3 regions of the Oceanobacillus sp. NCCP-135 genome follow, and region 1 is predicted to be linked to each of the others. Evidence: riboswitches for the same ligand, from Rfam matches in the RefSeq annotation. Region 1 holds a riboswitch; each other region holds the start of a gene.
The links. Region 1 has a riboswitch for S-adenosylmethionine ahead of metK (methionine adenosyltransferase). Riboswitches for the same ligand answer to the same signal wherever they lie in the genome.

Region 2: it holds a riboswitch for S-adenosylmethionine, as region 1 does, so the genes downstream of both, AC6HVZ_RS10815 (methionine ABC transporter ATP-binding protein) here and metK (methionine adenosyltransferase) in region 1, are expected to answer to the same signal.
Region 3: it holds a riboswitch for S-adenosylmethionine, as region 1 does, so the genes downstream of both, AC6HVZ_RS18130 (homocysteine S-methyltransferase family protein) here and metK (methionine adenosyltransferase) in region 1, are expected to answer to the same signal.

The regions. Positions count from the first base shown of each region.
Region 1 is NZ_BAAKSZ010000034.1:5,245-16,369, reverse strand. It holds gene ytkD (RNA deprotection pyrophosphohydrolase) at 1-120, shown strand, start outside; gene AC6HVZ_RS17180 (ABC transporter permease) at 139-945, opposite strand; gene AC6HVZ_RS17175 (ABC transporter ATP-binding protein) at 945-1,736, opposite strand; gene AC6HVZ_RS17170 (ABC transporter substrate-binding protein) at 1,749-2,738, opposite strand; gene pckA (phosphoenolpyruvate carboxykinase (ATP)) at 3,070-4,656, opposite strand; SAM riboswitch class I at 5,063-5,169, shown strand; gene metK (methionine adenosyltransferase) at 5,487-6,689, shown strand; gene AC6HVZ_RS17155 (gamma carbonic anhydrase) at 6,731-7,246, opposite strand; gene AC6HVZ_RS17150 (tetraprenyl-beta-curcumene synthase family protein) at 7,331-8,398, shown strand; gene AC6HVZ_RS17145 (amino acid ABC transporter ATP-binding protein) at 8,420-9,148, opposite strand; gene AC6HVZ_RS17140 (amino acid ABC transporter permease) at 9,145-9,789, opposite strand; gene AC6HVZ_RS17135 (transporter substrate-binding domain-containing protein) at 9,843-10,631, opposite strand; gene mnmM (tRNA 5-(aminomethyl)-2-thiouridylate-methyltransferase MnmM) at 11,017-11,125, opposite strand, start outside.
Region 2 is NZ_BAAKSZ010000013.1:44,620-55,744, reverse strand. It holds gene AC6HVZ_RS10830 (M20 family metallopeptidase) at 1-690, opposite strand, end outside; gene AC6HVZ_RS10825 (MetQ/NlpA family ABC transporter substrate-binding protein) at 709-1,575, opposite strand; gene AC6HVZ_RS10820 (methionine ABC transporter permease) at 1,622-2,284, opposite strand; gene AC6HVZ_RS10815 (methionine ABC transporter ATP-binding protein) at 2,274-3,299, opposite strand; SAM riboswitch class I at 3,411-3,522, opposite strand; gene AC6HVZ_RS10810 (DEAD/DEAH box helicase) at 3,757-6,969, shown strand; gene AC6HVZ_RS10805 (TraB/GumN family protein) at 7,695-8,861, shown strand; gene AC6HVZ_RS10800 (hypothetical protein) at 9,077-10,315, shown strand; gene brfA (ribosome rescue factor BrfA) at 10,845-11,075, opposite strand.
Region 3 is NZ_BAAKSZ010000042.1:5,281-16,405, reverse strand. It holds gene AC6HVZ_RS18150 (thiolase family protein) at 1-1,071, shown strand, start outside; gene AC6HVZ_RS18145 (NAD(P)-dependent oxidoreductase) at 1,632-2,621, shown strand; gene AC6HVZ_RS18140 (tartrate dehydrogenase) at 2,638-3,714, shown strand; gene AC6HVZ_RS18135 (IclR family transcriptional regulator) at 3,762-4,520, shown strand; SAM riboswitch class I at 4,952-5,052, shown strand; gene AC6HVZ_RS18130 (homocysteine S-methyltransferase family protein) at 5,145-6,194, shown strand; gene AC6HVZ_RS18125 (TetR/AcrR family transcriptional regulator) at 6,940-7,512, shown strand; gene AC6HVZ_RS18120 (YhgE/Pip family protein) at 7,632-9,971, shown strand; gene tatA (twin-arginine translocase TatA/TatE family subunit) at 10,612-10,782, opposite strand; gene AC6HVZ_RS18110 (GMC family oxidoreductase) at 10,919-11,125, opposite strand, start outside.

The DNA.
Region 1 (11,125 bases):
ATATTGGATAGCTTACCGAAAAATGTAAAACAAAATGACCTTTATAGTTTTATTATGAAAGATGGAGTACTCGATCATTGTATGGATTATATTAAATTAGAAAGAAATCGCCTCTTTTAGTGGAGGCGATCCTCGAGATTAGGTGGAGTGCTTCATTAGCCATCCTTCTATTCTTTCAACAATTTTGTACATGATTGCTGCAAATATTGCGATGAGTACTAAGCTTGCCATTACTAGTGAGAAATCAAATACTTGGAATCCATAAATGATTAAATAGCCTAAACCTTGCTTTGAAACGAGAAACTCTCCAACAATTACCCCGACCCATGAAAGGCCTACATTTACTTTTAATGTTGAAATCATTGCAGGAAGCGTTGCAGGGAAAACTACTTCTTTAAAGCATTGCCATTTTGTAGCGCCGAAGCTCTTTAAAACTTTTTCATAGTTTGGATCAACTTCATTAAATGCGGAATAAACGACAAGTGTTGTTATGATGATAGAGATAATTGCCCCCATTGTAATAATTGATAAATATCCGGTTCCCAGAGCAACAATGATGATAGGACCGAGTGCTACTTTAGGCATTGCATTCATAATAACTAAATACGGATCCATTATTTTCGAAAATCTCGTCGATGACCATAAAACGGAAGCAATGATTATTCCCAGGATGGTGCCAATAATAAATCCTAACACTGTTTCGAAAAGGGTTATCTGAACATGGGTGATCATTGATCCATCCCCAAATTTTCGAATGATTAGATTTATGATCTTCGAAGGGGAGCTAAATAATAATGGATCAATCCAATATAATTTACTGGCAATTTCCCATAAAGTTATAAAGCTTATTAATATACTGATTTGCCAAATGAAAACAATTTTCTTTTCCCGCTTCAATTCGTTTTTAAAGTGTTGGAACAGGTGCTGGTCCGTTTTTGATTCCATTAGTTAGGCTCACCACCTTCCTGAGTTGATTCCTTTTTGTCTAACTCTTTCCAAACCCTGTCAAATATAATTTGGTATTTAGGATGACGTCTTACTAGAAATGGTGTTTCATTTCGTAATTCAAGCGGGACTTCAAAAACCTTTGCAATGGAACCAGGGTTGGCATTCATGATGAAAATACGATCACTCATTGCGATAGCTTCCCCAATATCGTGTGTAACCAGGATGGTGGTTTTATAATAGGTCTTCAATAGTTGTGATACTAGATCTTCCAGTTTCAGCTTTGTTTGATAATCCAGTGCAGAAAAAGGCTCATCCAGTAATAAAATTTTAGGGTCATTGATTAATGTTCGAACAAGTGCAACTCTTTGCCGCATCCCGCCTGATAACGAGCTGGGATAGGCATCTACAACATCGCTTAATCCAACTTCATCCAATAGCTCCATTGCTTTTTGCTTTGTTTTTGGTGAATTTGTTTTACAGATTTTGGGACCAAGCAGAACATTATCAATAATGGTTTTCCAGGGAAACAGATAATCCTGCTGCAGCATATATCCAATTGCGAGTGCAGAATCACTGATTGTTTTTTCCTGCAGGAGTACTTTGCCAGCAGTTTGCTTCATAATTCCAGCTATAATCGATAGTATGGTTGATTTTCCACAACCGCTAGGGCCAAGCAGTGCAATGAATTCACCTTCTTTAATGGATAAAGATATATTATCTAATGCTTTTGTATAATCATTCTTTGAAAAATAATGATGGGAAACATGATCTAAGGTTAGAAATGACAAATGATCTCCTCCTTAGTTATTAAGGACTTCTTCTGCAAAATCTGTGTTTACAAGTTCACTATATGGTACATCTGCTGGAAGTTCGCCAGCTTCATACATAATGTTTTTTAGGTTATTCCATTCTTCTTCATCAAGAATGGGATCGGTAGCAAATGACCCCTGGCTTTTATATCGATCAATCGATGCTGCCAGCATATCCAGTTCGGTATCTTCAAAATAGGGTTCGATAACCTTGGCAATTTCTTCAGCACTATTTTGCTGCACCCATTGCTGTGCTTTGTATATAGCCTTAGTAAACTTTCTAACGGTTTCTTCATTATCATCAATATAGCTTTGCTTGGTCATAAAAACAGTGTATGGTACTTTTCCAGATTCTTCGCCAAAGGAAGCAACAATATGGCCTTGACCGTCTTTCTCAAACATACTTGCTGTCGGCTCAAACAATTGAACATATTCTTGATCACCAGAAACAAATGCGCCAGGAATGTTAGCAAAGTCAATGTTTTGCTGTAAATCTAAATCAGTGTGGGGATCAACGCCGTGTTTTTTCAATACAAACTCTCCAACCATTTGTGGCATTCCACCAACACGCTGACCTAAAAAGCTGCTGTCTTTTAGATCTTCCCAAGTAAAATCAGGTTTTGGTTCCTTTGCCACCAAAAAAGTTCCATCCGTTTGCGTTAATTGTGCAAAATTAATCGCATAATCCTTTGAATCCTGTGCATAGACATAAATTGATGTTTCTGAGCCAACAAGAGCAATGTCAGCACCATCTGATAATAGAGCTGTCATCGTTGTGTCTCCGCCCCAGGTTGTTTGTAATTCAACATCCAAACCTTCTTCTTTAAAAAAACCCTTCTCTAACGCAACATATTGTGGTGCATAAAAAAGTGAACGTGTCACTTCAGCAAGATTAATTTTTGTAGCTTCATTTGAGTTGCAGGCAGAAAGGAAGAGTAGCAGCATCGATGAAATTACAGCAATCCACTTTATTTTTCCCATATAGTTCGACCCTTTCATATTTTATATCAACACATTTTATGCGCTTCATAAAAAATGTGTGAATGCCTATAGGGACGAATAGGGGTGCTAGTGATTGGTAGATTTGCCCTGAAAGGTGGAAATTGGCTTTGGAGTGGGAATATTTGGAAGAGTATTGGCATCCATGAAAGAGAATTCTAAAAGATACGAACATCCCCCCTGAGAGCTTAAATGCAACATAAAAAAATACCGATCTCCACATTGAAGATCGGCATACCAATGCTTGAGCTAAGCGCTCTTGCCTTTCACTCATATAAATTAAATCCTTTTGGGATGAGGAAATAAATTAGTATTACCCTTTGTATAATGGACCTGCTTGCTTGATTTTATCACTAGCATGTGTAAATTTTTTGAAGTTATTGTGAAATTTCATTGCTAGTGATTTAGCAGCAGTCTCATAAGCATTCTTATCCTTCCAGGTGTTTTTAGGAACTAATACTTCATCAGGAACACCTGGCACGTGTATTGGAATTTCTAATCCAAAGACATCATCTTTTACGGTTTCTGCATTGTTTAGTTCCCCTTCTAAAGCAGAATGAACCATTGCACGAGTAAATGAAAGTTTCATTCGTTTACCAACACCATAGGAACCACCAGTCCAGCCAGTGTTAACCAGAAAAACATTGGAATTATATTGATCTATTTTATCTCCAAGCATAGTCGCATAGGTAGATGGTGCTAACGGAAGAAATGGCGATCCGAAGCAAGCTGAAAAGGTTGCTTGTGGTTCAGTAACCCCACGCTCAGTCCCTGCCAATTTACTGGTATAGCCACTTAAGAAATGATACATTGCTTGTTCCTTCGTTAATTTACTAATTGGTGGTAATGTACCTGATGCATCAGCTGTAAGGAAGATAATCGTGTTTGGATGTCCAGCCGCGCTTGGTGTAATTATATTATTGATATTTTCCAATGGGTACGCTGCACGAGTATTTTCAGTCAAACTGGTGTCGTCATAGTCTGGCACTCTTGTTTCCTCATCTAATACAACATTTTCCAAAACTGATCCAAAACGAATGGCGTTAAAAATTTGCGGTTCTTTTTCCTTTGACAGGTTAATACATTTTGCATAACACCCGCCCTCAATATTGAAAACGCCGTTCGGGCTCCAGCCGTGTTCATCATCTCCAATTAGTTTTCGGTAAGGATCAGCAGATAAAGTTGTTTTCCCGGTACCTGATAATCCAAAGAACAGTGCAACATCACCTTCTTTACCTACATTAGCAGAGCAATGCATGGATAAAATTTCTTGTCTCGGCAATAGATAATTCATTACAGAGAAAATGGATTTTTTAATTTCTCCGGCATACTCCGTACCACCGATTAAAATTACCCGTTGCTTGAATGAAACTAAAATAAATGTTTCTGAATTTGTACCATCAACTTTAGGATCAGCTTGAAAGGTTGGAGCCGATATTACTGTAAATTCAGCTTGATGTGTTTTAAGTTCATCATTTGTCGGTGTAATAAATAATTGACGGGAAAATAGGTTATGCCACGCATATTCATTAATAACTTCGATTGGAAGTCGATATTTTGAATCCGCTCCAGCGAACCCCTTAAATTGATACAACTCATCTTTGTCTTGTAAATATGTGATGACTTTTTTATATAGTTTATTGAATGAAGCTTCATCAATAGCTTGGTTTACAGTACCCCAATCAACATATTTTTCGCAAACTTCATCTTTAACTATAAATTTATCCTTAGGTGAACGTCCTGTATATGTTCCCGTTGTTGCCCGAACAGCACCGGTTTCTGTAAGAATCCCTTCATTTCGTGATAAAATTTTCTCAACTAATAGAGGCACAGATAAATTTCTTTTTAAATTCTTATGCGAATTAAGTTCTTTTGCTAATGATTTCTCCACCGTTTTCATGTGAATTACCTGCCTTTTGATGAATTTGAATAAAAACAATGTGATAAGAGCTTTCTAATCTGATTATTAGTATAACACATTAAAAACAATAGTCCATACTAATAAAAGATTTTTTTAGGAAAATTTATCACGCATTAACGGGCTATAATACCCCTACCTCCAAGCGTGAGAAATCCCCAACGTGAAGGTGGGGGAGGGACTTGTGTCATATCATGAGGTATAAACAGCCCGTAAATTTCCTGATTCTGTTCAAGGACCTTTAGGTCATACCATGAGGTACTAACATTCAGCGGGGGAAGAAGGGAACCTGAATGAAGTTTCACTTTATAAAAAATTGTTGCAATCAGGCATTAAATAAGTTGACATGACAGCATAGTTTCGTTACGATAAAAATCTAACGGATACTCTCTTATTCAGAGTCGGTGGAGGGACAGACCCAATGAAACCCAGCAACCATCACGTTATGTGAAAAGGTGCTAACCTGGTGCAAGGTTTTACCTTGAACAATAAGAGCGAAAGGCCTTAAAAAATCCCTTTCCTCAAAAATGCAGGAAGGGCTTTTTTTTGTTTTAGGGTTACTAAATATATACTTGGTGGTTGGGAACGTAGGAAACATCTTCCTACTGTATAAGTGTATAAGTAATACTTTTGAAGCATAATCAGGTCATAGACGAAAAGTATTTTTTGCCTGAACCAAGGCACATGTATAAGTCTTGCAGTTCAAAGCGTTTCTAAGAAAATAAAATACGCTTTAAGACTGTCTTTAACGAACACCAAGTTTTCTAAAATATAGAGTTCCGTAATACATTAACAGGGGAGGATTTAGCCAAATGGCTCAAAACCGTCGTTTATTTACGTCTGAATCAGTAACGGAAGGGCATCCGGATAAAATTTCCGATCAAATATCTGATGCTATTCTTGATGAAATTTTAAAAAAGGATCCTTACGCACGTGTTGCCTGTGAAACAACAGTGACAACCGGATTGGTATTGATATCTGGTGAGATTTCCACAAATACGTATGTTGATATTCCAGCAATAGTAAGGCAAACAATAAAGGATATTGGGTATACTCGTGCGAAATTCGGATTTGACGCAGAAACCTGTGCAGTATTAACAGCAATTGATGAGCAGTCTGCAGATATTGCTGGTGGGGTTGATACTGCCCTTGAAGCACGTCAAGGGAAAATGTCAGATGAGGAAATTGCTGAAATCGGTGCAGGAGATCAGGGATTAATGTTTGGTTTTGCCTGTGATGAGACAGAAGAACTTATGCCGCTGCCAATTTCACTAGCACATAAACTGGCAAAGCGTCTTGCTGATGTCCGCAAAGAAACAGTATTGGATTATTTGCGTCCGGATGGTAAAACACAAGTAACGGTAGAATATGATGAAAATGATAAAGCTGTTCGGGTTGATACAATTGTAATTTCAACACAGCATCATCAGGATATTACAACAGAGCAAATTGAAAAAGATTTAATTGAACACGTCATTCGTCCTGTAGTTCCGAATAACTTATTAGATGAAGCAACCAAATATTTTATCAACCCGACAGGTCGTTTCGTAATTGGAGGTCCTCAGGGGGACGCTGGCTTAACCGGACGAAAAATCATCGTTGATACGTACGGTGGCTATGCTCGTCATGGTGGAGGAGCTTTTAGTGGAAAGGATTCCACGAAGGTAGACCGTTCCGCTGCATATGCTGCAAGATATGTGGCAAAAAACATTGTTGCAGCTGAATTAGCAAAATCTTGTGAGGTGCAGCTAGCCTATGCAATTGGAGTAGCTGAACCTGTGTCTATTTCGGTCAACACATTTGGCACTGGCAAGGTAAATGAGGGAATATTAGTTGATGCAATCCGAAAATTATTTGATTTGCGTCCTGCGGGTATCATCCGTATGCTTGATTTGCAAAAACCTATTTTTAAACATACAGCAGCATATGGTCACTTTGGAAGAACAGATATCCTATTCTCCTGGGAGAAAACAGATAAAGTGGATGAATTAAAGGCATTAACGGAACAGGAATAAAAAATGGGGACATCCGGCTTTTTATGCAGGATGTCCAATTTTCATAGATCCGTATTTTCCCTATAGTACCGTGCCCGATTAACGTATGACTTCCGTACACGTTCTAATTCTGCATAATCTTCCTCGGTAAGACTGCGGATAACTTTTGCTGGTCTACCAAGCGCTAAAGTGTATGGCGGGATTTTTTTGCCAGGGGGTACCAGACTGCCTGCCCCGATAAAGGCGCTTTCCCCAATTACAGCCCCATCGAGTATAATGGAGCCCATTCCTATTAATGCTTTTTTTCGAATAATGGAGGAATGCAAGGTTACCTGGTGACCGATCGTTACATCATCCTCAATAATAAGCGGATTATCAGGACTTTGATGTAGCATTGATAGATCCTGGACGCTTACCCTTTTGCCAATGATTGTCGGAGCGATATCTCCGCGGATGACGGTGTTAAACCAGACGCTAGATTCCTCGCCGATTGTCACATCACCAATAATGGTAGAATTTTTTGCTATAAAAGCGGTATGATGGATAGTAGGTTTACTGTTTTGGTAATTATGTATCATTTATACGGTATCCTCCTAAACTAATTATGACATCATTAGTATAACAAAAATAAGGATATGATGTTTTAGAAATGAGGGATTATCTTGGCTAATCACGTACCAAAAACAGCTATCCATTTAATGGCCACAGTTTATCGCAAAATTTTCCCGGCTGTTAATCGGGAGCTATCCTATTGGAAAAAAAGAGCTGAACAGATTCCAAATGAGGAATTGCGGTTACAGGCAATCGACAGCATGAAGTCGAAACGGTTTCACTGTCAGGGTGGAGCTGTCTATGCACTGCTAGCAGGAAAAAGATGGAAGGAGGCAATTCGTTTTATTGTTGCCTACCAGACAATCAGTGATTATTTGGATAATCTATGTGACCGAAGCACTTCTATGAACCCGGATGATTTTCGTCTACTTGATGTATCGATGGCAGATGCATTAACGCCAGAAAATGAATTGAAAAATTACTATCGACTTCGGGAGGATCAGGATGATGAATCCTATCTGTCTGATCTTGTTGAAACCTGCCAGCAGATGATCCATCATCTTGATGGCTATAACAGCTGTAAAAGTGAGCTGCTGTATTTGGGGAGACTATATACCGATCTACAGGTACATAAACATGTAATACACAGTAAGAGGATTCCAAGGCTTACCAATTGGCATCGAAAAAATAATCGGGATGATTTGAGCTGGTATGAATTTTCTGCGGCAGCCGGATCTACGTTGGGTATTTTTTGCCTCATCAGCTATGCACTGGGTGGAAAAATGACAGATGAACTAGCAGAAAAAATCCTTCTTAGCTATTTTCCTTATACGCAGGGCTTGCATATTTTATTAGATTATTATATCGACCAGCAGGAGGATAGGGAGGGAGCGGATCTGAATTTTTGTGCGTTTTACCCGGATCAGGAAACGATGAAAGAAAGATTTGTATATTTTATTGAGCAGGCAAAAATAAGTATTCAAAATCTGCCTGATCTCTCCTTCCATGAAATGGTTGTCAAAGGACTTGTTGGTTTATATTTAGGTGACCCAAAAGTAAGACAGCTTGAGAGTGGTAAGCACATAAAGGAGGATTTACTGAGGATAAGCGGCAGTCATGCAAAATTTTTTCACTGGAATACAAAGCTTTATTATAAAATTAGAGCCGGTCGTGCATAGGGAATGCTTGACCGGGCTCTTTCATAGCACCTTGCTTAAGAAATTCTGTGTTCTTTCATGACGCGGGTTACTGAATAATTCATTTGGTTCATTTTCCTCCACAATTAATCCATCATCAATGAATAAAACCCTGTCACCTACCTCACGAGCAAAGCCCATTTCATGGGTCACAACGACCATTGTCATGCCTTCTTTTGCGAGTTGTTTCATAACTTCAAGCACATCACCAACCATTTCGGGGTCAAGTGCTGATGTAGGCTCATCAAACAGCATTATTTTTGGATTCATTGCAAGAGCTCTGGCAATGGCTACACGCTGTTTTTGCCCACCCGATAAAGAATTTGGGTAGCTCCTTGCCTTATCGTCTAATCCAACTTTAGCGAGAAGATCCTGCGCTTTTTTTATTGCTGCTTCTCTTGAAGTGCCACGTGCTTTCATCGGTGCTAAAATAATATTTTCCATAACGGTTTTATGTGGAAAAAGATTAAACTGCTGAAAAACCATGCCAACTTCCTGTCTAATTTTATTGATGTCAGCTTTTTTATCAGTTATATCATTGCCATCAATCGAAACGTGACCCCCTGTAATATCCTCCAGCCGGTTTAAACAGCGGAGAAATGTGCTTTTTCCGGAACCCGATGCTCCAATCACACAGACAACTTCACTTTCTTTTATATCAACACTGATATCCTTAAGCACTTCAAGCTTTCCAAAGGATTTCTTCAGATTTTTCACTTCGATTATTGTCATCGCAATTCAAATCTCCTTTCCAGATAGCGGGAGAGCAGGGATAGTAAATAAATCATAATAAAGTACATGATACCCACGACAAGCCATATTTCAAAAGCTTTAAAGGTTGCTGCTATCACGACTTGACCCTGTTGTGTCAAATCGGCTATACCAATAACGGATAATAATGATGTATCCTTCAAACTGATAATAGCTTGATTCGTAAATGTTGGTAGCATTCTTCTAAAGGCCTGTGGCAAAATGATATAGCGCATATTTTGGGTACTGGTTAACCCAAGTGATCGTGCAGCTTCTGACTGACCTTTATCCATGGATTGAATACCGGCACGAATTATTTCTGCAAAATAGGCCCCAGCGTTTATGGCGACAGTAATGATACCAGCTGAAGTCCGATCAAGAGAGATAAAATCAAATGAATTTAAACCAAAGTAGAAAAAGAATAATTGTACTAATATTGGAGTTCCGCGGATTGCATCAATAAAAATTTTAGCTATCCAGTTAAGAACCCAAATAGGCGACAGTCGGAATAATGCCATGATTAATCCAATAATAAAACCAAGAATAATTGCAAATACAAATACATATGCAGTAACTTGTACCCCTTCCCATAAATAGGGCAGGGCATCTTTAATTACTTCCATTTACTCAACTCCTTCGAATGAAAAGGAGCGTGCTAAGAAAGCACGCTCTGACTTTACTCACCAAGATACTTACTTAGAATTTCATCGTATTTTCCACTTTCCTTCAGTGAAGCCAACCCATCATTTATTTTCTTCAACAGTTCATCATTTTGTCCTTTTAATACCGAAATACCATAATTATCACCATTTAACTTGTCACCAACAATTTGTAGATCCAGGCTGCTTCTTTCAATTGCATAGGCAATAACCGGATAGTCTTCGATCAATACATCTGCACTGCCATTGCCAACTTCCTGGAACATGGCTGTACTGTCATTTACCTGAACGATTTCATAGCCGTATTCATCTTGATGATCTGTAGCATATTTTGCGCCTGTTGTACCATTTTTTACAACAATTGTTTTTCCATCCATATCATCCATTGTAGTAATGTCGGAATTCTCTGCTGCTGTTACAAGTGTCAAGCCTGATTCAAAGTAAGGATCGGAAAAATCAACCGTTTCCATTCTTTCCTCTGTAATACTCATTCCACCCATGCCAATATCCAGCTCACTAGCTTGCATTGCCGGGATAATACCACTGAAATCCATCGATTCAATTTGAATCTCAAATTCCTGATCTTCAGCAATAGCATTGATTAAATCAATATCAATCCCAACCAGTTCTCCATCTTCTTGAAATTCGAATGGTGGATAGGTAGTGTCAACGCCGACAGTGTAGACATCGGAATCAGAATCAGAATTACCATTTGTGCCGGTAACCTCTTCTGAATCACCGCTACCACAGGCTGTGAGTGCCAATGTAATAATAAGTATTAAACTAAACAAACTGATTTTTTTCATGAATCTTCCCCCTTGAATTAATTTACTGCATTCATAGAATTTAGTCTATAGAAACAATTTTCCGAAGTCAAGAACAATCAGATTATTAGAATTGAAATAGGAATGTGAATTTTTGAGGTGAATGAGCGTTTGTGTTCGAGTGTTGGTATAAACTTTATAAAGTGTGCAGCATAGTTGAGAGATAATATGCTGAACTTGAGAGACGAGTGGAAAAGTTGAGAGATAGGATGGGTAAATTCTTCTTTTCTCTCAACTTCGGACGGGTATCTCTCAACTTTGAGCTGAAGTCTCTCAACTACGGACCAGGATCTCTCAACTTTAAGCTGAAGTCTCTCAACTTTAAGCAACTACCCTGCCAAATCTTTCAACTGAACAAAAGAAATTTCTATTTTCTTTTATGGAGAGCCAATAAAAAGGGTGGGTCATTTTTTTGATTGATAAATCCATATTGAAGTACATTAAATTTCTTTTGATCCAAATGCACTACATGTTTT
Region 2 (11,125 bases), on a different contig from region 1:
GCCATGTGTGATAATACCATGGATCCGTACATCAGATGGGAGCTGTTGGCGAAGTGCATTGATGCCATTGAATAATTGAATGACCGCATCTAGAGCGTTAATTCCTTGTTCAGGTGCTCCTGCGGCATGAGCCGGTTTTCCAAAAAAGTGGAATTCAAGTGGATCAACGGCAAGTGATTCACCGGTTAAACTTGTTTTTCCCGATGGATGAAGCATTAGTGCTACATCCACATCTTTTAAATAACCATGCTTGACGAAGCTGCCTTTTGCACTGCCGTTTGGTCCGCCTTCTTCAGCAGGTGTTCCAAGCACGACTACACGCCCACCGGTTTCAGGTAGTACCTCAGCGAGTGCAATACCAGCAGCAACACTTGTTGTACCAATAATATTATGTCCACATGCATGTCCAATTCCCGGTAGAGCGTCGTATTCCGCAAGATAGGCGATCGTTGGTCCTTCCACCCCACTATCCTTTACCGCATAAAAAGATGTTTCATGTCCTGCCACAGCAGCTGTTATATCAAAGCCTGCATTTTGCAATATTTCAATATGCCTTCCACTTGCATAAACTTCTTGGTTGCCTATTTCTGGGTTTGCGTGGATATCCTGACTTGTTTTTATATACAATTCACGGTTTTCCTCAATCGACTGAAATAATACTTGATTACGATCTTTTTGTAAAATGCTCATGTTACATTCCTCCCAGATTTATTTTTTTAATTGTTCAAACGCCTTATCGAGTTGTTCCTGTGTTAATGTGACAAGAAATGATCCGCCATTAGTGTCATCTTTAATCGCTTGTTCGATGTCTTCCTCCTGGTAAAGCTCTACAATGCGTTGATACGTTTCGTTATCTTGGTCTTCTCCGCGTGCTGCAATGATATTGACGTATGGGTGAGTTGCTTCCCCATTTGCATCTTCTATATAAATTGGATCTTCGCCTGGAGAGAAGCCTGCCTGACCGGCAACTCCATTATTGATGACAGAAGCTGTAACGTCGGGAAGTACCCTCGGTGTTTGCTGTGCTGTCATCGGAATGATCTCTAGGTTTAATGGATTTTCCGTTATATGTGACGGATCTCCAAACATTCCAAAGTCCTCGGATAATGTGATTAGTTCAGCACTCTCCAGCAGCCTGAGTGAACGTGCCTGGTTGGATGGGTCATCTGGGATGGCAATTTTATCCCCTGCTTTAATCTCGGATACATCACTTATTTTTTCAGAATACATGCCAATTGGAGCAAGCATGGTAGAACCAATTGGAACAATGTCTTCACCACTTTCTTTTACGTATTGACCAAGGAATGCGATGTGCTGGAATGCATTGATGTCAATATCCCCTTGAGCCAGAGCGTTATTTGGCAGGGTATAATCCTGAAATTCAATGAGCTCGATTTCAATACCTTCGTCCGCTGCTTTCTCTTGCAAAATTGGCCATTGTACACCATCGGAGCCATTTACCCCAATTTTCACCTTCACAGTTTCTCCTTCACTTCCCTCACTGCTGGCACTGCTGCAAGCGGAAAGAACAGTAATTGTTACAAAGGTTAAACATAATACCCATAATTTTTTCATCGTTAATTCCTCCTCGTTTTTGATTACGTTTATTTCAAAGCAACGGTTAACGGCGCATGATTTTTTTCGAAAGTGTATTACCAATCCATTGTGCGAGTTGAACCATGACGATCAGGATAATAACCGTTACGAGCATGACGCTGCCATCAAATCGCTGATAACCATAAGTCATGGCAATATGTCCGAGACCACCACCGCCAACTGTTCCAGCGACTGCCGAGAAGTCAATCAGACTGACAGAAACGAATGTAAGACCTAGAATGAGTGGTCCAAGTGCCTCCGGTATCAAAATAGTGAAGATAATGCGCATTGGGCTAGCACCCATTGCCTGTGCTGCTTCAATTACTCCGGGGTCGATGCTGACCAGATTATTCTCAACAACCCTAGCAATGGTAAAGCTTGCAACAATTGTCATTGGGAATATTGCTGCTGCGGTACCGATTGTTGTTCCGACAACAAGTCTGGTTAGCTGTGATATGGCGACCAGGAAGATGATAAAGGGAATTGGCCGAATAATATTTATAAAGATATTTAGGATTTGAAAAACAAGCTTATTTTCCAATATGTTATTTTCCCTTGTTACAAAGAGCAATAGACCCATTGTGATGCCGATAATCGACCCAAAGATAAGGGTGGCCACAACCATCATCAATGTTTCTCCGGTTGCTTCTAAAATCCTTGGCCAAAATGTTGTCCAATCAACTTTCATTTTCAGTAACCTCCTCTAATTCAACAATGCTATTGAGTTCTGTAAGGACATTCTGGACGGCTTGCGGATCTCCGGTAAATGAAACGATGAGATTTCCAAACAGTTTTTCCTGTAATTCCCTTACTGCACCGTAAACGATATTGAAATCAACATTATGCTTTTTGGTGATCGTTGAAAGGACTGGATCATTCGTTGCATCCCCTTTAAAGATGACGCGGTACAGTTTTCCTCCCCCACTGGTGCGCCAATCTTCCAAAATTTTTTCCGATGGCAGATCCTTTTGCACAGAGCGGATAAATCTTTCTGTCGTAGCATGCTGTGGATCCGTGAATGTTTCAAATACATTTCCAGATTCGATGACCTCCCCATTTTCCATAACAGCTACTTTGTCACAAATCGATTGGATGACATGCATTTCATGTGTGATTAATAATATCGTGATCCCTAAATCTTGATTTACCTTTTTCAGCAGCTTTAAAATATCTGCGGTTGTATCAGGGTCAAGTGCGGAGGTTGCTTCATCACAGATAAGGATATCCGGAGAAGTGGCAAGTGCCCTCGCAATCCCGACACGCTGCTTTTGCCCGCCTGATAATTGATCTGGAAAATCCTTTGCTTTATCATCAAGTCCGACAAAATTCAACAATTCCTCCACACGTTTATTGATTTCCTTTTTGGAAGTGCTACCCAATTTCAATGGATAAGCAATATTTCCAGCCACGGTACGTGAATTAAACAAGTTGAAATTTTGAAAGATCATGCCAATATTGCGCCTTCTTGTGCGCAAATCCTTGGAAGATAATTTACTGACATCCGTGTCTTGGATAAGAATCGTTCCGGAAGTCGGGCGCTCAAGCATATTCACCAGGCGAAGTAGTGTGCTTTTTCCTGCACCGCTGAAGCCGATGATTCCGAATATTTCTCCCTCACTGATGGATAATGATACTTTCTTAACGGCCTGAATCTCTCGTTTACCTAAACGGAATGTCTTGGATACATCTTTAAACTCAATCATATGCTGACCTCCTGAAGCATTGTTCAATTTTGTAAAGCAGTAGAACAAAAGAACCCTTCTTTTTCTATATAGATAAGAAAAAGAAGGGTTCTATGTAAGGAACCACCCTCGCTCTCATCTGTCAAATGCTTAACGCATCTGCTGGAATTGGCACAGTGTTTCTATAAAAGAACCTGTTGCCGAGACGTCCTAGGGCCAGTCCCTCGGTCTCTCTTGATAAGAAGTGATGTGTTACTATTCATTTGTTTTTAAGAATTAAATGTAAGTCTATAGTGGATGTAAGAGAAAGTCAATGGATTTATTAAAATAAAATAATTCCGACTATTTCACCGAGATATGTTTCCGCTTCAAAATGTGTTGTAGCATATAACAGTATAAGATATGATACAATCAAAATAATTATCAGCAGTACAGGTTCGTAAATGGTAGTAGAAACCCTCAGGAGGGAGCAGAACACTTGAATATTGAACTAAATCTGAAAGTAATTAAAGAAATGTGCGGAACGGTCTCCTTTAAAAGAGGGGATGCTTTACATCGTTCGCATAAAGTAAGAATTGAAAAACACAGTACAGACCGTTGCGAAGCCGTAGTTACAGGTAGAGAGAATTTTCATGTGACGATCGAAAAAAATATGGATGAAGGTTTTAGCTCAACATGCAGTTGTCCTAAGCTGCGTTCTATTAAAAATGGTTGTCAGCATATTGCAGCTGTTCTGCTATTGATTTATGAGCAGCAATGTGAGCAAAGCGTAGTGAATACAAATCCCCCTGAGAATGCAACCAATCAAGATCTGACGGAAAATTTCCTAACCCTGTTTGATAATCAGCCCAGACGTTCAAGTGGGTATCAGCTTCACTTTGAAGAAAGAAAAGTGGTTGATGTAGTATTCACATGTAAAGCCCTCACTGTAGACAAAGGACGTCGTATGCTAGGAATGGAATTGAAAGTAGGACCAGCCATCGTCCAGAATATCCGAGTCTTTTTGAATCAAGTGAAAGATGGCAATCCAAGCTTGCTTTCCATTTCATTCACGTATGATCCAGCTGTCCATTGCTTTCAAAAAGAAACCGATGCTGTCATTGGGGAGCTTATCCGAGTCGTTCATGATGAAAGCGTGTATATGGACACAATACCGGGTCAAATTGACGATACAATCAACAAACATATTTTACTTATCCCACCATCGTCTTGGAAAACAGTGCAGCCGAAGCTTACAAGCGTACCTTTGGTGAAGCTGGAATATGAGGGGAAGGTATTTAATGGACTGCAAATGGCGGAAAAGTCACTACCCCTTTGCTTTGTTTTTACTGAAAAAAATGGCAATAGTTTCCAATTAAAGGTCAAAGGGCTTCATCGAATGATCGTATTGAATGCGTATAGCACCGTCATTGCTGATGGGAAACTATATGAGCTGGAAAATGAGGATTGTGAGCGTTTAATAGGATTAAAAGAAATGCTCCATACGTCAGAAACAGATCAGGTTCTGCTTTCGCAGGAGAATTGGTCTTCTTTTTTGGGAAATGTGGTTACAGGCTTAGAAAAATTAGGCACAGTAGAGATATCTGAGGGAATTTCCAAACAGTTTGTAAAGGCACCACTAAACGCCAAGCTATACTTGGATCGTGTGAAAAATCGGTTGCTTGCTGGGATTGAATTTCATTATGAAAATATCATTATTAACCCATTGGAAAGCCGAGAAAATCAGGGTTTATCCATGTATATACGTGATATGGAAAAGGAAAAAGCAATCCTTGGTTTGATGGAGGAAAGTTTGTTTGCAACAACAGAAGGTGGCTATTTTTTGCATAATGAAGCGCTGGAGTATGAATTTTTATACCATGTTGTTCCAAAGCTTGAGAAGCTTGTGCAAATCTATGCAACAACAGCAGTGAGAACCCGAATTCTCAGAAAAAATACCCCACCTAAGATTAGCGTAAAGGTTAAAAAGGAAAGGACGAATTGGCTGGAATTTAAGTTGGAAATGGATGGGATTCCTGAGCAGGATATCCGAGAAATTCTTGATGCACTTGAGGAGAAACGCAAATTTTATCGTTTACGGAATGGTTCGCTGCTCTCCTTGGAGACGAAGGAGTTTGAAGAGATTCAGCGCTTTTTAAATGCTGTACCGCCACAAGCTGAAGATCTGGAAAAAGGATTGAATATACCTGTTATTCAAGGGTTACGTATCCTTGACTCTGTTGCAGATCAAGCGATATTGACGTTAGAGAAAACATTCCATCAGTTTCTGGATAAAATTAGAAACCCTGATGCTTCAGCATATATTATACCGGAAAGCTTGGAGCAAATCTTAAGAAACTACCAAAAACAGGGATATAGATGGTTGAAGACATTAGCACAATATGGGTTTGGTGGGATTCTTGCAGATGATATGGGACTTGGCAAGACACTGCAAAGCATTGCGTTTATTCTCTCAGAGCTTCCTGATATTCGAAAAAGGAAGCTTCCGGCTCTAGTAGTCTGCCCATCCTCTTTGACGTATAACTGGCTGAATGAATTCAGGAAATTTGCACCAGCTATTCAGTCAGCTATTGTTGATGGAAATAAAGCAGAGTGGCAACTTATACAGAAGAACGTCATGGAGAAAGACGTAATTATTACATCCTATCCGTTGTTGCGACGGGATATCAAGTGGTATGAGAAGCAATACTTTCATACCGTATTTTTTGATGAAGCTCAAGCCTTTAAAAATCCGATTACACAAACTGCCCGAGCGGTAAAGCGAATTCAAGCAGCGAATCGCTTTGCTCTGACTGGTACGCCAATGGAGAACTCATCGGAAGAGCTTTGGTCTATCTTCCATGTTGTTTTTCCTGAACTTTTCCAGGGGTTAAGGGAATATAGTAACCTCACAATAGATAAAATTTCCAGGAGAATTCGCCCCTTTTTGCTTCGCCGGCTAAAAGAGGATGTACTTTCAGAGCTTCCAGAAAAAATGGAGTTGATAGAAGCTAGCGAGTTACTTCCTGATCAGAAGAAGCTTTATGCTGCTTACTTAGCGAAATTAAAAGTGGATACATGGAAGCATCTGGACAAAGACACATTTCGAAAAAACCGAATTCGAATTCTTGCCGGATTAACGCGCTTACGGCAAATTTGCAGTCACCCAGCACTGTTTGTGGATGGCTATCAGGGTAGCTCTGCAAAGTTTGAACAGCTGTTTGAGATCATAGAGGAATCAGGACATTCAGGAAGAAGGATGTTGGTTTTCTCACAGTTTACCAACATGCTTAAACTTATCGGCAGGGAATTAGCAATTCAAGGAAAGCCTTATTTCTATCTGGATGGACATACCCCATCCGAAGAACGCGTGGAAATTTGTAATCGATTTAATGCTGGCGAACGTGATTTGTTTCTGATCTCCTTGAAGGCAGGTGGTACCGGCCTCAACCTAACAGGTGCTGATACTGTTATTCTTTATGATCTCTGGTGGAATCCGGCAGTCGAGGAGCAAGCTGCAGGTCGTGCCCATCGTATTGGACAGACGAATGCGGTACAGGTTATCAAGCTCGTTTCCCGTGAAACAATTGAAGAAAAAATGAATGAGCTACAAGAGAAAAAGAAACACCTTATTGAGGAAATCATTGATCCATCTGAGAAAATGACCTCTGTACTGACCGAAGAGGACATACGAGAAATATTAACACACTGACAAAGGGTCTGTTTTCACCTGCGCATTGCTTGTCCTACTTGGAAAGTGGTTGCTATCTGGCTCTTTCTCAAAGCCAATGATACATCTGGAATTAGAATCAATCCTAGTTTCTTACACCTTTAAGGGCGTTTCCGTTAATAAATTGAAATCATTTTCTGGTATCTATCACCCTATTTGGGAAAGAGCCTGCTATCTTTGCGCTGCTAATAAGCAATTTAGCTGATACACAATTGGATTGTGCTGAATACACCGCTGAAATCAAACGATATCGCTGCCGATGCTGGATAAGCTGCGATTTATGCTGAATAAAAGCTAAAATGTGCAGAACACACCGCTGAAATTAAACAAAAATGCATGCGATGCTGAACAAGCCGCAAATCATGCTGGGCAAACTGTAATTCATGCTGAACAAACTATGATTTACGCTGATATGCAGGTAAAGCAAGTCACGTGAATATAGTTTTTTTCGTTCCATGGTTTGACAGTATAAAAATTTCGCTGTTTGAAGTATAATTAACGGTAATACTTCAATCAGTCATTCATTTGTTTCGGAGTGATAAGCTAAACTTGTTTTATACTGTACGAAAAGCATTATTTTTTACAAAATCACTATAAGTGTCATCATCAAGGCTTACACTTCAGAGTATATGGGCTTTTAAGAAGCAAAGTACGCTTTTAAGAAATCCCTTTCATGAAAGCCAAGTTTTCTAAGAAGGAAGGTAGCTATGTCAGAAGAAAATATTACTAGAATACATATGGATGATAAAGAATTCATACTTATTGGAACAGCACATGTCTCAAAGAACAGTGCAGAACAAGTAAAAGCAGTTATTGATAGAGAAAGACCGGATTCTGTTTGTATTGAATTGGATGAACAGAGGTATCAGTCCATTTCTCAGAGGAGTAAATGGAAGGATATGGATATTTTTAAAGTTATTAAAGAAAAGAAAGCTTCCCTGCTTTTAATGAACCTTGCTATTTCCTCTTTTCAAAAAAAGATGGCAAAGCAATTTGGCATTAATCCAGGTCAGGAAATGATTCAGGGGATTGAATCAGCTAAAGCAATTGATGCAGAGCTCGTATTAGCCGATAGAAATATTCAAACTACCTTTTCTCGTATTTGGGGTGGGATTGGGCTTAAAGGAAAGGCTATCCTCCTTATGCAGGTAATTGCCAGTATATTTAGTAAAGAGAATATTACTGAAGAGGAACTGGAAAAAATGAAATCTCAGGATACGATTAACTCTATTCTAAATGAATTTACGGAATCCTTTCCTAAATTAAAGGTTCCGTTAATTGATGAGCGGGATCAGTATTTATCCCAGAAGATAAAAGAGGCTCCAGGGAAGAAGATTGTAGCAGTTCTCGGTGCTGCACATGTTCCTGGAATTACAAAGGAGATAGAAAAGAATCACGATTTAAAGTGTTTATCTAAGCTTCCAACTAAATCAAAGGCACCGAAAATAATTGCCTGGTCCATACCAATTATTATTATCGCAATCATTGCGTACACGTTTTATGCCAATCCTTCTGCCGGGCTTCAGCAGACAATCAGCTGGGTAATTTGGAATGGATCTTTGTCAGCAATTGGAGCAGCGATAGCTTTAGGACATCCATTAACTATACTTACAGCGTTTGTAGTTGCCCCTATAACCTCTTTAAATCCGCTGATTGCAGCTGGCTGGTTTGCCGGGATCACCCAAGCCTATGTAAGAAGACCAAATGTAGGAGATTTTGAAAAACTAACGGAAGATGTTTTTACATTGAAAGGATTTTGGAATAATAAGGTAACCCGCATCCTGCTTGTTGTTGTTTTGGCAAACTTAGGAAGTTCACTCGGAACATTTATTGGTGGAGCAGATGTTATTCGGTTATTTATAGAAAATTTATAAAGAAGGAAATAAGACCTCTCCTGCTGTGTGGACAGTTGGAGGTTTTTTTTGTCGTCTAGGAAATTATAAAATATGTGGACTGTGGATATCAAAACAACCGAATTAGCCACGTCCGGCTCCAGCACTAAAGCTATAGCAGATTTCCTTCACCTTAGTACGATAAAGAAGACTTGCAGATTGGGAACCAGAGGCTTAGTCGCACTTATACCCTTGTGGTGAAAGTCAACATCGGCTTCCTCCGGTCGCCGGAGAATGCGGATATCGCCGGGAACGAGCGTGATATCGCCGGGAACGAGCGTGATATCGCCAGGAGAGCGAGGATATCGCCGGGAACGAGCGTGATATCGTCAGGAGAGCGGGAATATCGCCAGGAGGGCGAGGATATCGCCAGGAGAGCGGGAATATCGCCAGGAGAGCGAGGATATCGCCAGGAGAGCGAGGATATCGCCAGGAGAGCGAGAATATCGCCAGGAGAGCGAGAATATCACCGGGAGAGCGGGAATATCGCCAGGAGAGCGGGAATATCGCCAGGAGAGCGAGAATATCGCCGGGAGAGCGAGAATATCACCGGGAGAGCGGGAATATCACCAGGAGAGCGAGAATATCGCCAGGAGAGCGAGGATATCGCCGGGAACGAGCGTGATATCGTCAGGAGAGCGGGAATATCGCCAGGAGGGCGAGGATATCGCCAGGAGAGCGGGAATATCACCAGGAGAGCGAGAATATCGCCAGGAGAGCGGGAATATCGCCAGGAGGAGCGAGAATATCGCCGGGAGGAGCGGGAATATCGCCAGGAGAGCGAGGATATCGCCAGGAGGAGCGAGGATATCGCCAGGAGAGCGAGGATATCGCCAGGAGAGCGAGAATATCGCCGGGAGGAGCGAGAATATCGCCAGGAGAGCGAGAATATCCCCGGGAGAGCGAGAATATCGCCGGGAGGAGCGGGAATATCGCCGGGAGGAGCGGTAATATCGCCAGGAGAGCGAGAATATCGCCAGGAGAGCGAGAATATCGCCGGGAGAGCGGTAATATCGCCAGGAGAGCGAGGATATCGCCAGGAGAGCGAGGATATCGCCAGGAGGAGCGAGAATATCACCAGGAGAGCGAGAATATCACCGGGAGAGCGAGGATATCGCCAGGAGGAGCGAGGATATCGCCAGGAGAGCGAGAATATCGCCAGGAGAGCGAGAATATCGCCAGGAGGAGCGGTAATATCGCCAGGAGAGCGAGAATATCGCCAGGAGAGCGAGGATATCGCCAGGAGAGCGAGGATATCGCCGGGAGAGCGGGAATATCGCCAGAAGAGAGAGAATATCGCCAGAAGAGAGAGAATATCGCCAGGAGAGCGAGGATATCGCCGGGAGAGCGGGAATATCGCCAGAAGAGAGAGAATATCGCCAGGAGGAGCGAGAATATCGCCAGGAGAGCGAGAATATCGCCAGGAGGAGCGGTAATATCGCCAGGAGAGCGAGAATATCGCCAGGAGAGCGAGGATATCGCCGGGAGAGCGGGAATATCGCCAGAAGAGAGAGAATATCGCCAGGAGAGCGAGGATATCGCCAGGAGAGCGAGAATATCACCGGGAGAGCGAGGATATCGCCAGGAGAGCGAGAATATCGCCAGGAGAGCAAGAATATCGCCCGATGTTTCCTTTTATCTCCTGCGGCTCAGTCCAGTCCGTACGTCGCTAAACGGTCACCCTTTGTCTTTAATCTGAGGTTGTGTGATAAAAAATCAGATAGGACTGGAGAGAAAAACGTATGAAGTTGAGAGATAATTGTGCATTCCTTTGGTATTTCTCAACTTAAGGCCATCCTCTCTCAACTTTGCCGGTCTATTTCTCAACTTAAGGCCATCCTCTCTCAACTTTGCCGGTCTATTACTCAACTTAAGGCCATCCTCTCTCAACTTTGCCGGTCTATTTCTCAACTTATAGCCATACTCTCTCAACTTAGCGTCCCTTGTGTCTTAATTTTCCCCTTATTAAACAGCCACGCTCTGTTCTAACGTCTTTTTGTCGAAATAAAAAGAACCGTCTTCCCACTCTTTAGGATTACGCTTCTTATGTTTAACCTGATACAATTTTTCTTTCTTCGTTTTTGTTCTTTGTGTACGTAAATCAAGCTGTGCAAAGGGACTTCTGTTTATTTCTGGATTTAATCTGCCCTCTCGTACTAGTTTCTTACGCTTTTTCTGCGCTTTTGATGTTGCCATACGATCACCCTCCCATATTTTTATTATACATAAATTCCAGCAAAATATGA
Region 3 (11,125 bases), on a different contig from region 1:
CGTTCGAACACAGATATTACAGTGGATGAGGTAATCCTCGGGCAGGCGAAGCAGAGTGCAGATACTTCTAACCTGGCAAGAGTCGCTGCATTACGTGCAGAGCTTCCTGTTGAAGTTACCGGCTATACGGTGCACCGTCAATGTGGCTCAGGACTCCAGGCAATAAATAATGCGGATATGCAGATTAAGTTAGGATTATCGGATGTTGTGGTTGCCGGTGGTGCGGAAAGCATGAGTACTGCACCATATTATATCCGAAATGCACGTTATGGTTTGCAGGCAGGAAACGGGCTATTGCTTGATCCAAATACAGAAAGCCAGCCATGTTCTCAGCCTCAAGAAACCTATGGAAACTTAACCATGGGCTTTACTGCGGAAAACCTGGCTGAGAAATATAATATTTCTCGCAAGGAGCAGGATCAATTTGCAAGGCGCAGTCAGGAATTAGCAGATCAAGCCATAAAGGGAGGAAGCTTTGAGGATGAGATTATTCCCTTTGAAGTAAAGGAACGCAAAACAACAACAACATTTAAAGTGGATGAACATCCACGCCTTTCCACATTGGAGCAGTTGGGTAAGCTCCGTGCCGTCTTTAAGGAAAATGGCTCGGTGACTGCAGGAAACGCAAGTGGAAGAAATGATGGAGCTGCAGCAGTATTAATGATGAATGAAGAAAAAATGAAACGTTATGGATTAAAGCCAAAGGCAAAAATTATTGCCCAGGCTGTGAGCGGGGTGTCTCCTGATATTATGGGAATCGGTCCGGTTGAATCAACAGCCAAAGCGCTGAAGCAATGTGGACTTACCATCGATGATATGGGCTTAATCGAATTGAATGAAGCATTTGCAGCCCAGGCGCTTGCTGTTATACGGGAAGCTAAAATGGATATCAATCGGGTAAATGTGAATGGTGGGGCAATTGCATTAGGTCATCCGATCGGTGCAACTGGTGCTGTGTTAATGACAAAACTGCTTCATGAAATGGAAAGACGAGGAGAGAAATACGGACTTGTAACACTTTGTATTGGTGGTGGCCAAGGTATATCCACAATTATTGAGTACCTTCAATAGAAAATTAGTCGGTGAAAATTGCCGGATTTTTCTCTAAAAGCTGTTTTCGCATAGATTGGGACTGCGATTACTCGCCCCACCAAAAGACTTGTTATTATCTGCCCCGTAGTCGATATAAACTGCGACATAGTGAAAATTATCTAACATGACGCTTTCTCTTATTCTAATGATGGTTGAGCGCTAAAACTCGCTCCGGCAGAATACTTCGCTTTCCACGGGCACGGCCTCAGCCTCCTCGAGAAAACCACTCTGCGGGGTCTTCGGACGCGTGCTGTTCCCGTAGGAGTCTTCGTATTCTGCCTACGCTAGTAAGAGCACCGTCCCAGCGGAGGAAACACATTGAAGACTCCTGCGGGAGGAAAGGCATAGGTGAGACCCCGCAGTGCGTAGCACGAGGAGGCTCACCAGCCGCCCGCGGAAAGCGAAATGTGTTTCCGGAGCGGTAGATTTAGCACATATTATCATTAAAAGTTACTTCGCAGTCTATATCAACTGAGAAGGTAAAAGCAATCAGGTTTATGAAAAGAGCCTATCGAAATATTTGAAAGGAGGAAAGCCAATTGAAGGATCTTCATATTGTACAAATCCTCCCCATGTATCATCCGGACGGAGAGGAAGTTTTGAATGGGCATGCACGTGTGACGAAATTTGACACATTTGATGAACAGGAAATCATCAACTTTTTAACGAATAATAAGGTAGACGGGATTATTCTTCGTGCACCGGCAAAAATCACATCAGCAATGCTTGATGCCTCTAAACATGTAAAAGCTATTTCCGGAGCAGGGGTTGGACTGGATAATATTGATGTGACTTATGCGACTAGTAAGGGAATCCGTGTCCTGCATGCCCCCAAAGTCAACAGCCAGGCAACTGCAGAGCATGCAGTCAGTCTGATTCTTGCAGCCATGAAGGATATTCCTCAATTTCATCAGGAAACACGTCTTGGAAACTTTGGATACAGGGATGGAAAATATACAAGGGAGCTTTATGGTAAAAGGTTAGGGCTGATTGGATTTGGCTCCATCGCTCAAAAAGTGGCCAAAATCATGAGACTCGGTTTTGACATGAATGTTATCGTATATGTACGAACGATTCATGAGGAAAGAAAAAAACTTGCAGAATCACTTGATGTGGAACTGACTCTGTCAATAGAGGAAGTTTTCCAAAAAAGCGATGTGGTCAGCTTGCATATACCGTTAAACGACAAAACGAAAGCATTAGTTGATCGAAAATATTTTGAAATAATGAAGCCGTCTGCTGTGTTAGTAAATACGGCACGTGGTGGGATTATGAAGGAACAAGATCTAGTGAATGCGCTGAAAAACAAGCAAATCCATCGTGCGGGAATCGATGTTTTCAGTAATGAACCACCACCTCGGGATCATCCTTTTTTTGGACTGGACGAAGTGATCCTGACACCACATATTGGTGGGATTAGTTTGGAAGCAGCAAAAACTACATCTGTAATTATTGCAGAAAATTTAATCAAGGCAATTAACGGTGAAGAATTAGAAACAATTGTAAATAGACGAGAGCTGAACAAATGAAAACAGGAGGATACATATGATCAAAAAGAAAATAGCACTGATTCCAGGGGACGGAATTGGACCCGAGGTTGTCACAGAAGGTGTGAAAGTTTTAAAAGCAATTGAACAAGTGGATGAGAATCTCTCGTTTGAGTTTACCGAATTCCCTTGGGGTTGTGAATATTATCTTGAAAACGGTAAAATGATGGCTGATGATGGACTTGAACAGCTAAAGGATTTTGATGCGATTTATCTTGGCGCTGTTGGGTATCCTGGTGTTCCAGATCATATTTCATTATGGGATTTGCTGCTCAAAATCAGAAAGGGTTTTGATCAATATGTGAATCTCAGACCTGTTACTCTCTTGAATCCAGCCTTAACCCCGCTGAAAAATAAAACGGAAAAGGATATCGACTTTTTAGTCATTCGTGAAAATAGTGAAGGGGAATATGCTGGTGCAGGTGATTGGCTGTTTAAAGGAAAACCAGAAGAAGTCGTTTTGCAAACGGGTGTATTTTCACGGAAAGGGACAGAGCGGATTATCCGGTATGCATTCGAGGAAGCATATAAACAGAAAAAGACAGTAACGAGCATTAGTAAAGCGAATGCATTGAATTATTCAATGGTGTTTTGGGATGAAGTTTTCGAGGAGGTAAGCAAGGAATATCCTGATGTGGAAACATATTCCTATCTAGTCGATGCTGCAAGTATGTTTTTTGTGATGCAGCCTGAACGGTTTGAAATTGTTGTGACTTCCAATCTATTTGGTGATATTCTAACAGATATTGGTGCAGCAATTACAGGGGGGATGGGCCTTGCAGCAGGTGCAAATATAAACCCGGAGCGGCAGTTCCCATCAATGTTTGAGCCTGTACATGGTTCAGCACCTGACATTACCGGAAAAGGATTGGCAAACCCAATCGCCGCCATTTGGTCTGTTGCCCAGATGATGGATTTTTTCGGGGAAGTACAATGGGGAGCACAAATTGTAACAACAATCAAAACGCTGATTGATGAAGGGGAGCAGCTCACGCCGGATCTTGGCGGAAATGCATCAACTGCTGAGCTTGGAACCTATTTCACAAAATTATTAATCGAAAATCTGGATAAATAACGTCAATAATCAAGCAAGAAATAAGCTTCAATAGAGGTGCTATTACGATGAGTCAAAGTTTGCTAAAAGCTATACGTTTGTTAGACTGCTTCTTGAAGAAACCGGAATTATCGTTAATCGAATTAACAGAGCTTGCCAATTTGCCGAAAACGACAGTATTCCGTCTGGTTTCCTCACTAGAAGAAGGCGGTCTGCTAGTAAAGGTGAAAAATACCAGTCATGATGTTAAATATCGTATGGGGCTAAAATTACTAGAACTGGGAAACCATGTCAGTGAACAGTTGGAATATAAAAAGTTAGCATTCCATCATATGAAAAAATTAAATAAGAAAATCGATGAATTGGTTCATATGGTCGTATTAGAGGGCGATGAGGCCGTATACGTCGAAAAAATGGATAGTACGAAACCGGTTCGCCTAGTTGTCGAGGTCGGTAGAAGGGCACCACTCTATGCGGGATCAGCACCCAAGGTATTATTGGCAGGAATGGATGCAGCTACTTTAGAGACGTATTTAAGTAATTTGGAAATGAAGAAATTTACGGAGAATACCATTGATAATATCGATGATTTGAAGAAGGAAATTCGGGAAATTAAAAATAAAGGCTATGCATTCAGCAGATCGGAGCATTTTAAAGATACCATTGGGTTTTCTTATCCGATCTATAATTATCGTGGTAAAACGGTTGCTGCATTAGGTGTAAGTATTCCGATAAGTGATTATACGGATGAACGAAAAATGATTATTTTGGAGGAATTAAAGCAAACGGTGAGAAATATTTGGTGGGAGTTGGGGTATCGGGGGTAAACTAGTGTTAGTATAAGTAGATGAACTTTCATGAAGTTGCAATCAAGCTAGCGCTCCAATCTATCTACCTTTTAGCGAGTGATTTTTTACGATATTCGATATGATCACTGGATATGCGAATCAACTTTCCAAAAGAACCAGTTTGCACCAAGTTTTTTTGTTGACGGAATCGAGATGATTGAACATCGTCTTGGTACTTGTTACTTCTTGGCGCCTACGGTAACCGACTGTGTCTCTAAGGGGACTGTAATGATGGTTAAACGAAACTAATCCTTGGAAAATGATGCAGCAAGTACCAATCGTAAAATGTAAAAGAGCCAAATGGAAAACCTAATTTTCAAACCAATATTTTTTAAAAATTAAGAAATCCACTTGACATTTGCAAATATTGAATGTATTGTATGTATTATTCAAAAACTTAATATCTCATATTCTTATCAAGAGAGGTAGAGGGACTGGCCCTGTGAAACCTCAGCAAAAGACTTTTTAGTACTGTGCTAATTCCAGAAAGCGTAAAGCTTGAAGATAAGATGAAGATTTTGTAGACGGACAAAGCCTCTTCTTATTTTAAAAAGAGGCTTTGTCCGTTTTATTTTACAGCAATTAAATTAAGGGGGGAACAAGATGAAACGTAATTTGGAGGAACGTTTAAAGGATGGAACAGTTATTGTAGGAGAAGGTTATTTATTTGAATTAGAACGAAGGGGGTATTTGCAGGCGGGATCATTTGTTCCTGAGGTGGCCCTGGATAATCCGGAAGCACTCAAACAGGCATACAGGGATTATATGAACGCTGGATCGGATGTCGTATTAGCTTTTACATATAATGCGCATCGTGAAAAAATGCGTATCATTGGCAAAGAAGATTTATTGGAACCTTTAAATAGAAAAGCCATTCGATTGGCAAAAGAGGTTGCTAAAGAGCATCCAAAAGAAGAAGCTTTGGTAGCGGGAAATATATCAAATACGAATATCTTTAATCCAGACAATCCAGAGTCAAAGGAGCAAGTCAGAAGCATGTTTGCGGAAATGGTGACATGGTGCAAGGAAGAAGGGGTTGACTTCATAAATGGTGAAACCTTTTATTATCATGAAGAAGCGTTAATTGCGCTGGAGGAAATCTGCAAACAGGATATACCGGCAGTTATCACATTTGGTTTAATGGGTGAGAATATATTACGAGATGGGTATACAGTAGAAGAATCCTGTAAAATACTTTCTGAAAATGGTGCGTTGGTTGTTGGTATGAATTGTTTCCGAGGACCTGGTACGATGCAGCCATACCTTGCTAGAATTCGGAATAATGTGGAAGGATATGTCGCTGGCTTGCCCATTCCATATCGCACAACAGAAGAACATCCAACATTCTTTAATTTACCTGATGGGGGTTGTAGTTGCCATTTACCTACAGAAACAACGTTCCCGACCGCTCTTGATCCACTCTATCATAACCGCTATGAGTTAGCGGCATGGGCAAAAGAAGCAAAGGATATAGGCATCAATTATATTGGTCTGTGTTGTGGTGCCTCACCAGCAATGTTACGGGCAGTAGCAGAAGCTGTAGGGGTTGAAACACTAAATACCAAATACTCTCCAAATATGACGAAGCATTTCCTGTTTGGAACCGATAAAACACTTCAAAAGCATAATTTAAATTATCGGTTAAAAGCTTAATCGATCATACTTAGTTAAGCGGATGGCAAAATTTACTAGTATTTTTGCTGAAATCAAGCAAAGTTGAGAGAAGTATGCAATAAGTTGAGAGAAAAGCTTATGAAGTTGAGAGAAGTATGCAATAAGTTGAGAGAGAAGCTTATGAAGTTGAGAGAAGTATGCAATAAGTTGAGAGAAAAGCTTATGAAGTTGAGAGATAATTGTAAATTCCCGTGTTTCCTCTCAACTTTTACCCAGTTTCTCTCAACTTTCCCGTGTATCTTTCAACTTTGCCGTTTTATCTCACAACTTTCATCTTTAATGAGGATGACCATTTCTTCAGTACTTTATCATTTGTAGCTACCGCTCTCGATCCCGTTCTTAACGTATATTTAAGTGTATTCCTTCATATTTTTCCTTTTTATTTAGAAGTAAGAAAGGCAAATGAAATTAGCATTTTCGCCGCTTGCTTCCAATCTGTCTTCTGGTAAGACGCTTTAGCATTTTCTCAAGTTTTTTCCTAGTTGCAAGCAAGGGCTGTACAAAAGGCTAGCAAATAAGCCTGAAACAAAATTAGAAAATAAAAGTTACTAAGTTACAATGCTGCTAATCCACCAGTAATTACGATAGAAAGTGCCCGCTGCAAATATTTTTAATGTGCTGTGAGGTCTACCTCTTGCGTAGGATTAAAGGATATGATAATATATAGGCAGTGATTGACCGTAAAACTAATTTAGTCATTCAGTATAAAGGTGGGATGGTGGATATGGCAGTGGATCGAAAACGGCTAATTATTGATGCAGCAACGAAGTCCTTTTCTTTATTTGGTTATAAAGCAACTACAATGGATCAGGTTGCGAAATTAGCGAACGTCGGAAAGGGAACCATTTATACTTTCTTCAGAAATAAAGAAGAATTATTTGATGAGATCGTTACATCGTTAATTAAAGAAATGAAAGCAGCGGCAGAGGGCACGATGGACGATAAGCTTTCCTTCTATGAAAATGCGAATAATGCATTTGTAAAAATACTGGAGTTTCGAAATGAGCATCAGTTAACAATTAAGCTTTTACAGGAAGAACGTGAAATTGGTACACCAGCGACATTGGAATTCATGGAAAGGCTGGAGCATGCCATTGTAAATTATATCAAAGACATGGTTCAAAAAGCCATTGATAAAAATGAAATAAAACCATGTGATCCAGAGATTACAGCTTTTGCGATGTTGAAGCTATATATAGCACTTATATTTGACTGGGAGCAAACAAGACCCCCGTTGAAAAAAGGGGAGATTTCCCAGTTATTTGAACTGTATTTCTTTGAAGGATTATCAAAGTGATAGTCCTTATTTTTTAATGTTTAATGACTGTTTGAATGAAATAGTCATATTGATTGATTTTTTAAGGTTAAATGACTGATTGAGAATTATAGTCATATATTTTCGGAGGTAGGTAACAGATGAAGAAGTCCTTATTTATAACGGAGTTAAAAGAAATTTTAAGCAATAAAAAGGTTCTTATTCCAATTATTGCGGTTATTTTTGTGCCACTTTTGTATGCAGGGATGTTTCTATGGTCTTTCTGGGATCCCTATGATCATTTGCAGGAATTGCCAGTTGCAGTGGTTAACGAAGATATAGGGGCAACCTATGAGAATGTGGATTTAGCATTAGGCGATGAGCTTGTAAAGAAATTAAAGGAAAATGATGAATTTCAGTTTAGTTTTGTGCCTAAAGAAGAAGCGTATAAAGATTTAGCAAAGCAAAAGTATTATCTATTAGTAGAGATACCAGATGACTTTTCCAAAAACGCTACAACGTTAATGAATGATAAACCGGAAAAGCTGAGAATGAAATACGTTCCAAATGAGAGCTATAACTTCTTATCCTCGCAAATAGGCGAAACTGCCATTAATGAAATCAAGTCAGCTATTGCAAGTGAGGTATCAGCCACCTATGCGGAAACGATGTTTAAAAAATTGGCTGATGTTGCTGATGGTCTTGTGACAGCCAGTGATGGGGCGCGTGAATTGGATGATGGTGCAATTAAACTGAAGGATGGTTCCTTAGCGTTGGAATCAAATCTGAAGGAGTTAGCCTCCAAGTCAATCGAGTTTCAGGATGGTGTTATCAAGGCATCTGCAGGAACGAAGGATTTAGAAAATGGTTCTCAGGAGCTTGTACAAGGGATCGGCCAATTGACAGACGGAAGTGGCGCACTGTTTGATGCTTCGAAGCAAATCGAGGATGGTGCGCAGGAATTAACGAATGGGGTAGCTGAAGTAAATAGCGGAGCCCAGGAAATGAAAGCAAAAATACCGGAATTAGTCGATGGAACAACCCAGGTAATGGATGGGGTCAAGCAATTGCAAACAGAGCTGCCAGCGCAATTAGCTGTAACCATCAATGAGAAAATGCAGGGCAGTGCTGGTGAAATGAATGCTGGGCTTGATCAACTACAGGCTGGGTTAAGTAAGGAATTGTCAGCTGGTATAGCAGAGCAGGTCGCTACCCTGCAAAAAGAACAAGCAACTAAGCTGATAGAAGGATTACAGGGACAGGTGCCAGAGGAAGTGATTCAGGGGATTGCAGAACAGATTAGTCAAACCTCGCCAACAAAAGAACAAATAGAGCAGCAACTCCAATCAGGAATTGACGAAGGACTTGATCAAGGGTTTTCTCAATATAAACGTACGGTTGATGAACAGTCGTCCAACGAAACAAATGGGGTGAAAGAGCAAATTCAGGCAGCGGTTGATCCGACATTTGATCAGCTTTATAGTGGTTTGTCTACCATTAATCAGGGTCAAACCTCGTTGCAGACTGGTGTAAATCAATTAGCTGCAGGAACAAGCCAGTTGAATCAAGGTGCAAATCAGCTGAGCGAGGGACAACAGGACTATGTGAATAGTATGGAGATATTTTATGAAAAAATAAACCAAGCCAATACAGGTGCACGAAAACTTGCAACAGGTGTACAGGAATTAAATGGAGGGTTGCAGGCCTTATCTGATGGCTCTGGAAAAATATCTGATGGGTCAAATAAACTTGCAAAGGGTTCAACAGAGCTGGCAGACGGAACGATGGAATTGGAAGCTGGAACGAAAGAAATGAATGAGAAGCTAAGTGAAGCTAGTGACCAAGCGAATGCAGTTGAATCTAATGAGGATACGTATGATATGATGGGAGATCCGGTAACCGTTGATAAAGAGGAAATGAATACAGTTCCAAATTATGGTACAGGATTTGCGCCGTACTTTATATCGTTAGGATTATTTGTTGGTGCATTATTAATTACAATTTTATATCAATTAAAAGAGCCGGCAAGAAAACCTAAAAATGGTTTTACTTGGTTTATGAGTAAGTTTGGCATAATTTCTGTTGTCGGTGTCGTTCAGGCATTACTCGTAGATGCAATTTTGATCGTTGGATTAGGAATTGAAGTAACAAGTATTCCATTATTTATTTTGGTTTCCATCGTAACTAGTGTAACATTTATGACGCTAATTCAATTTCTAGTTACATTATTTGGGGATCCTGGCCGGTTTGTGGCGATTGTCATTTTAATCTTGCAATTAACCACCAGTGCAGGAACATTCCCGCTTGAATTAGTACCAAGTATTTTACGTCCAATCAATGCAGTACTGCCGATGACTTACTCTGTGCAAGCATTTAAAGCAGTCATCTCCAGTGGCGATTACGGGTTCATGTGGCAAAATATCGCAATTTTAGCCGGCTACACCATTGTATTTATAGCAATTACCATGAGCTACTTTATCGTTAAACATCGTAGAAAATAGGGTTGGTGTCGATCGCTGATTGGTTATTATTGCTTCTGATCGAAGGCTGTCCCAATCTATAAAGCTGTTAGAACTACATTGCACGCAGGGTCAACTTGCATAGTTCGTACATCAGATACATCCCAATTTATAAAGCTGTTAGAACTACATTGCACGTACGAAAATGCAATGGTTCTAACAGCTTTTTTTGAAATATATTGCCGGTTAATCAGCAATAAAAATCCCGCTTCTAGAATTCAAAAGAAAATCCATGCATGGTAAGTGGGGGATGAATAGCCAGTAAAAATTCGATTCGTTCACTCATAATCAGCGGGATAAAGAAAATCCCCGGCTCCCACGCATAAAACGGTGTGAAAAAGTCCAATGGGATACTGATAATTAATAAATTTGCAGTGGATACCGAAATATCGATAAATGCGTAAGAGCCAAATCCCCTACTAATTCAAGTTTCGCTTTATCCGGTTTGGGTCGCCCCGCTGTGAATCCACGCAAATTCAGGTAATCGGTGAATTTGCTTTAGGTCTGGTCGATTTTACCTTCCGAAAATAAGTGGAAGAAAAAGCCCTGCTAAAAATATTTCCTTTATTTGCAGGGGTGGATAAGAATAGTTTATTCGCCATAAACCGGGAAGTGATACCTCCTATGGCTTTTCATCATTGTCTCTTATCAATTCATTGGTTGACTGCTTGAATTCTCGTAATGTTTGTCCAGCAGCTTTGCCGATTTCCGGTAATTTTTTTGGACCAAATATAATCAGGGCTAAAGTGATAATTAGAATTAAGCCAGGTATTCCAATATTCGTTAAACCCATATCGTTCACCTCTTTTATGTTGGCTTGATGGTATATTTTTTGAAAATATACAGATAGCATGCCCGGTATATGATTAATTATTCGCATTTAATACTTCCAAGCTTTAATGTAGCAGGATTACCAGCGAATGGACGATCTAAACATTGCTGCTTTTCTGTTTTGCATTGGCTAATTGGCCGCCGCCATTATCAAGATATTTCTCAATTCCCTCAGCTGCTCGATAAGCCAAAGCTCCGATTGTCGCAGTTGGATGATGGCCAGCAAAATGTGGGAACGCCGATCCGCCGACTACAAATAGATTATCGACATCCCACATCTGCAAATAGTTATTCACTGCCGACGT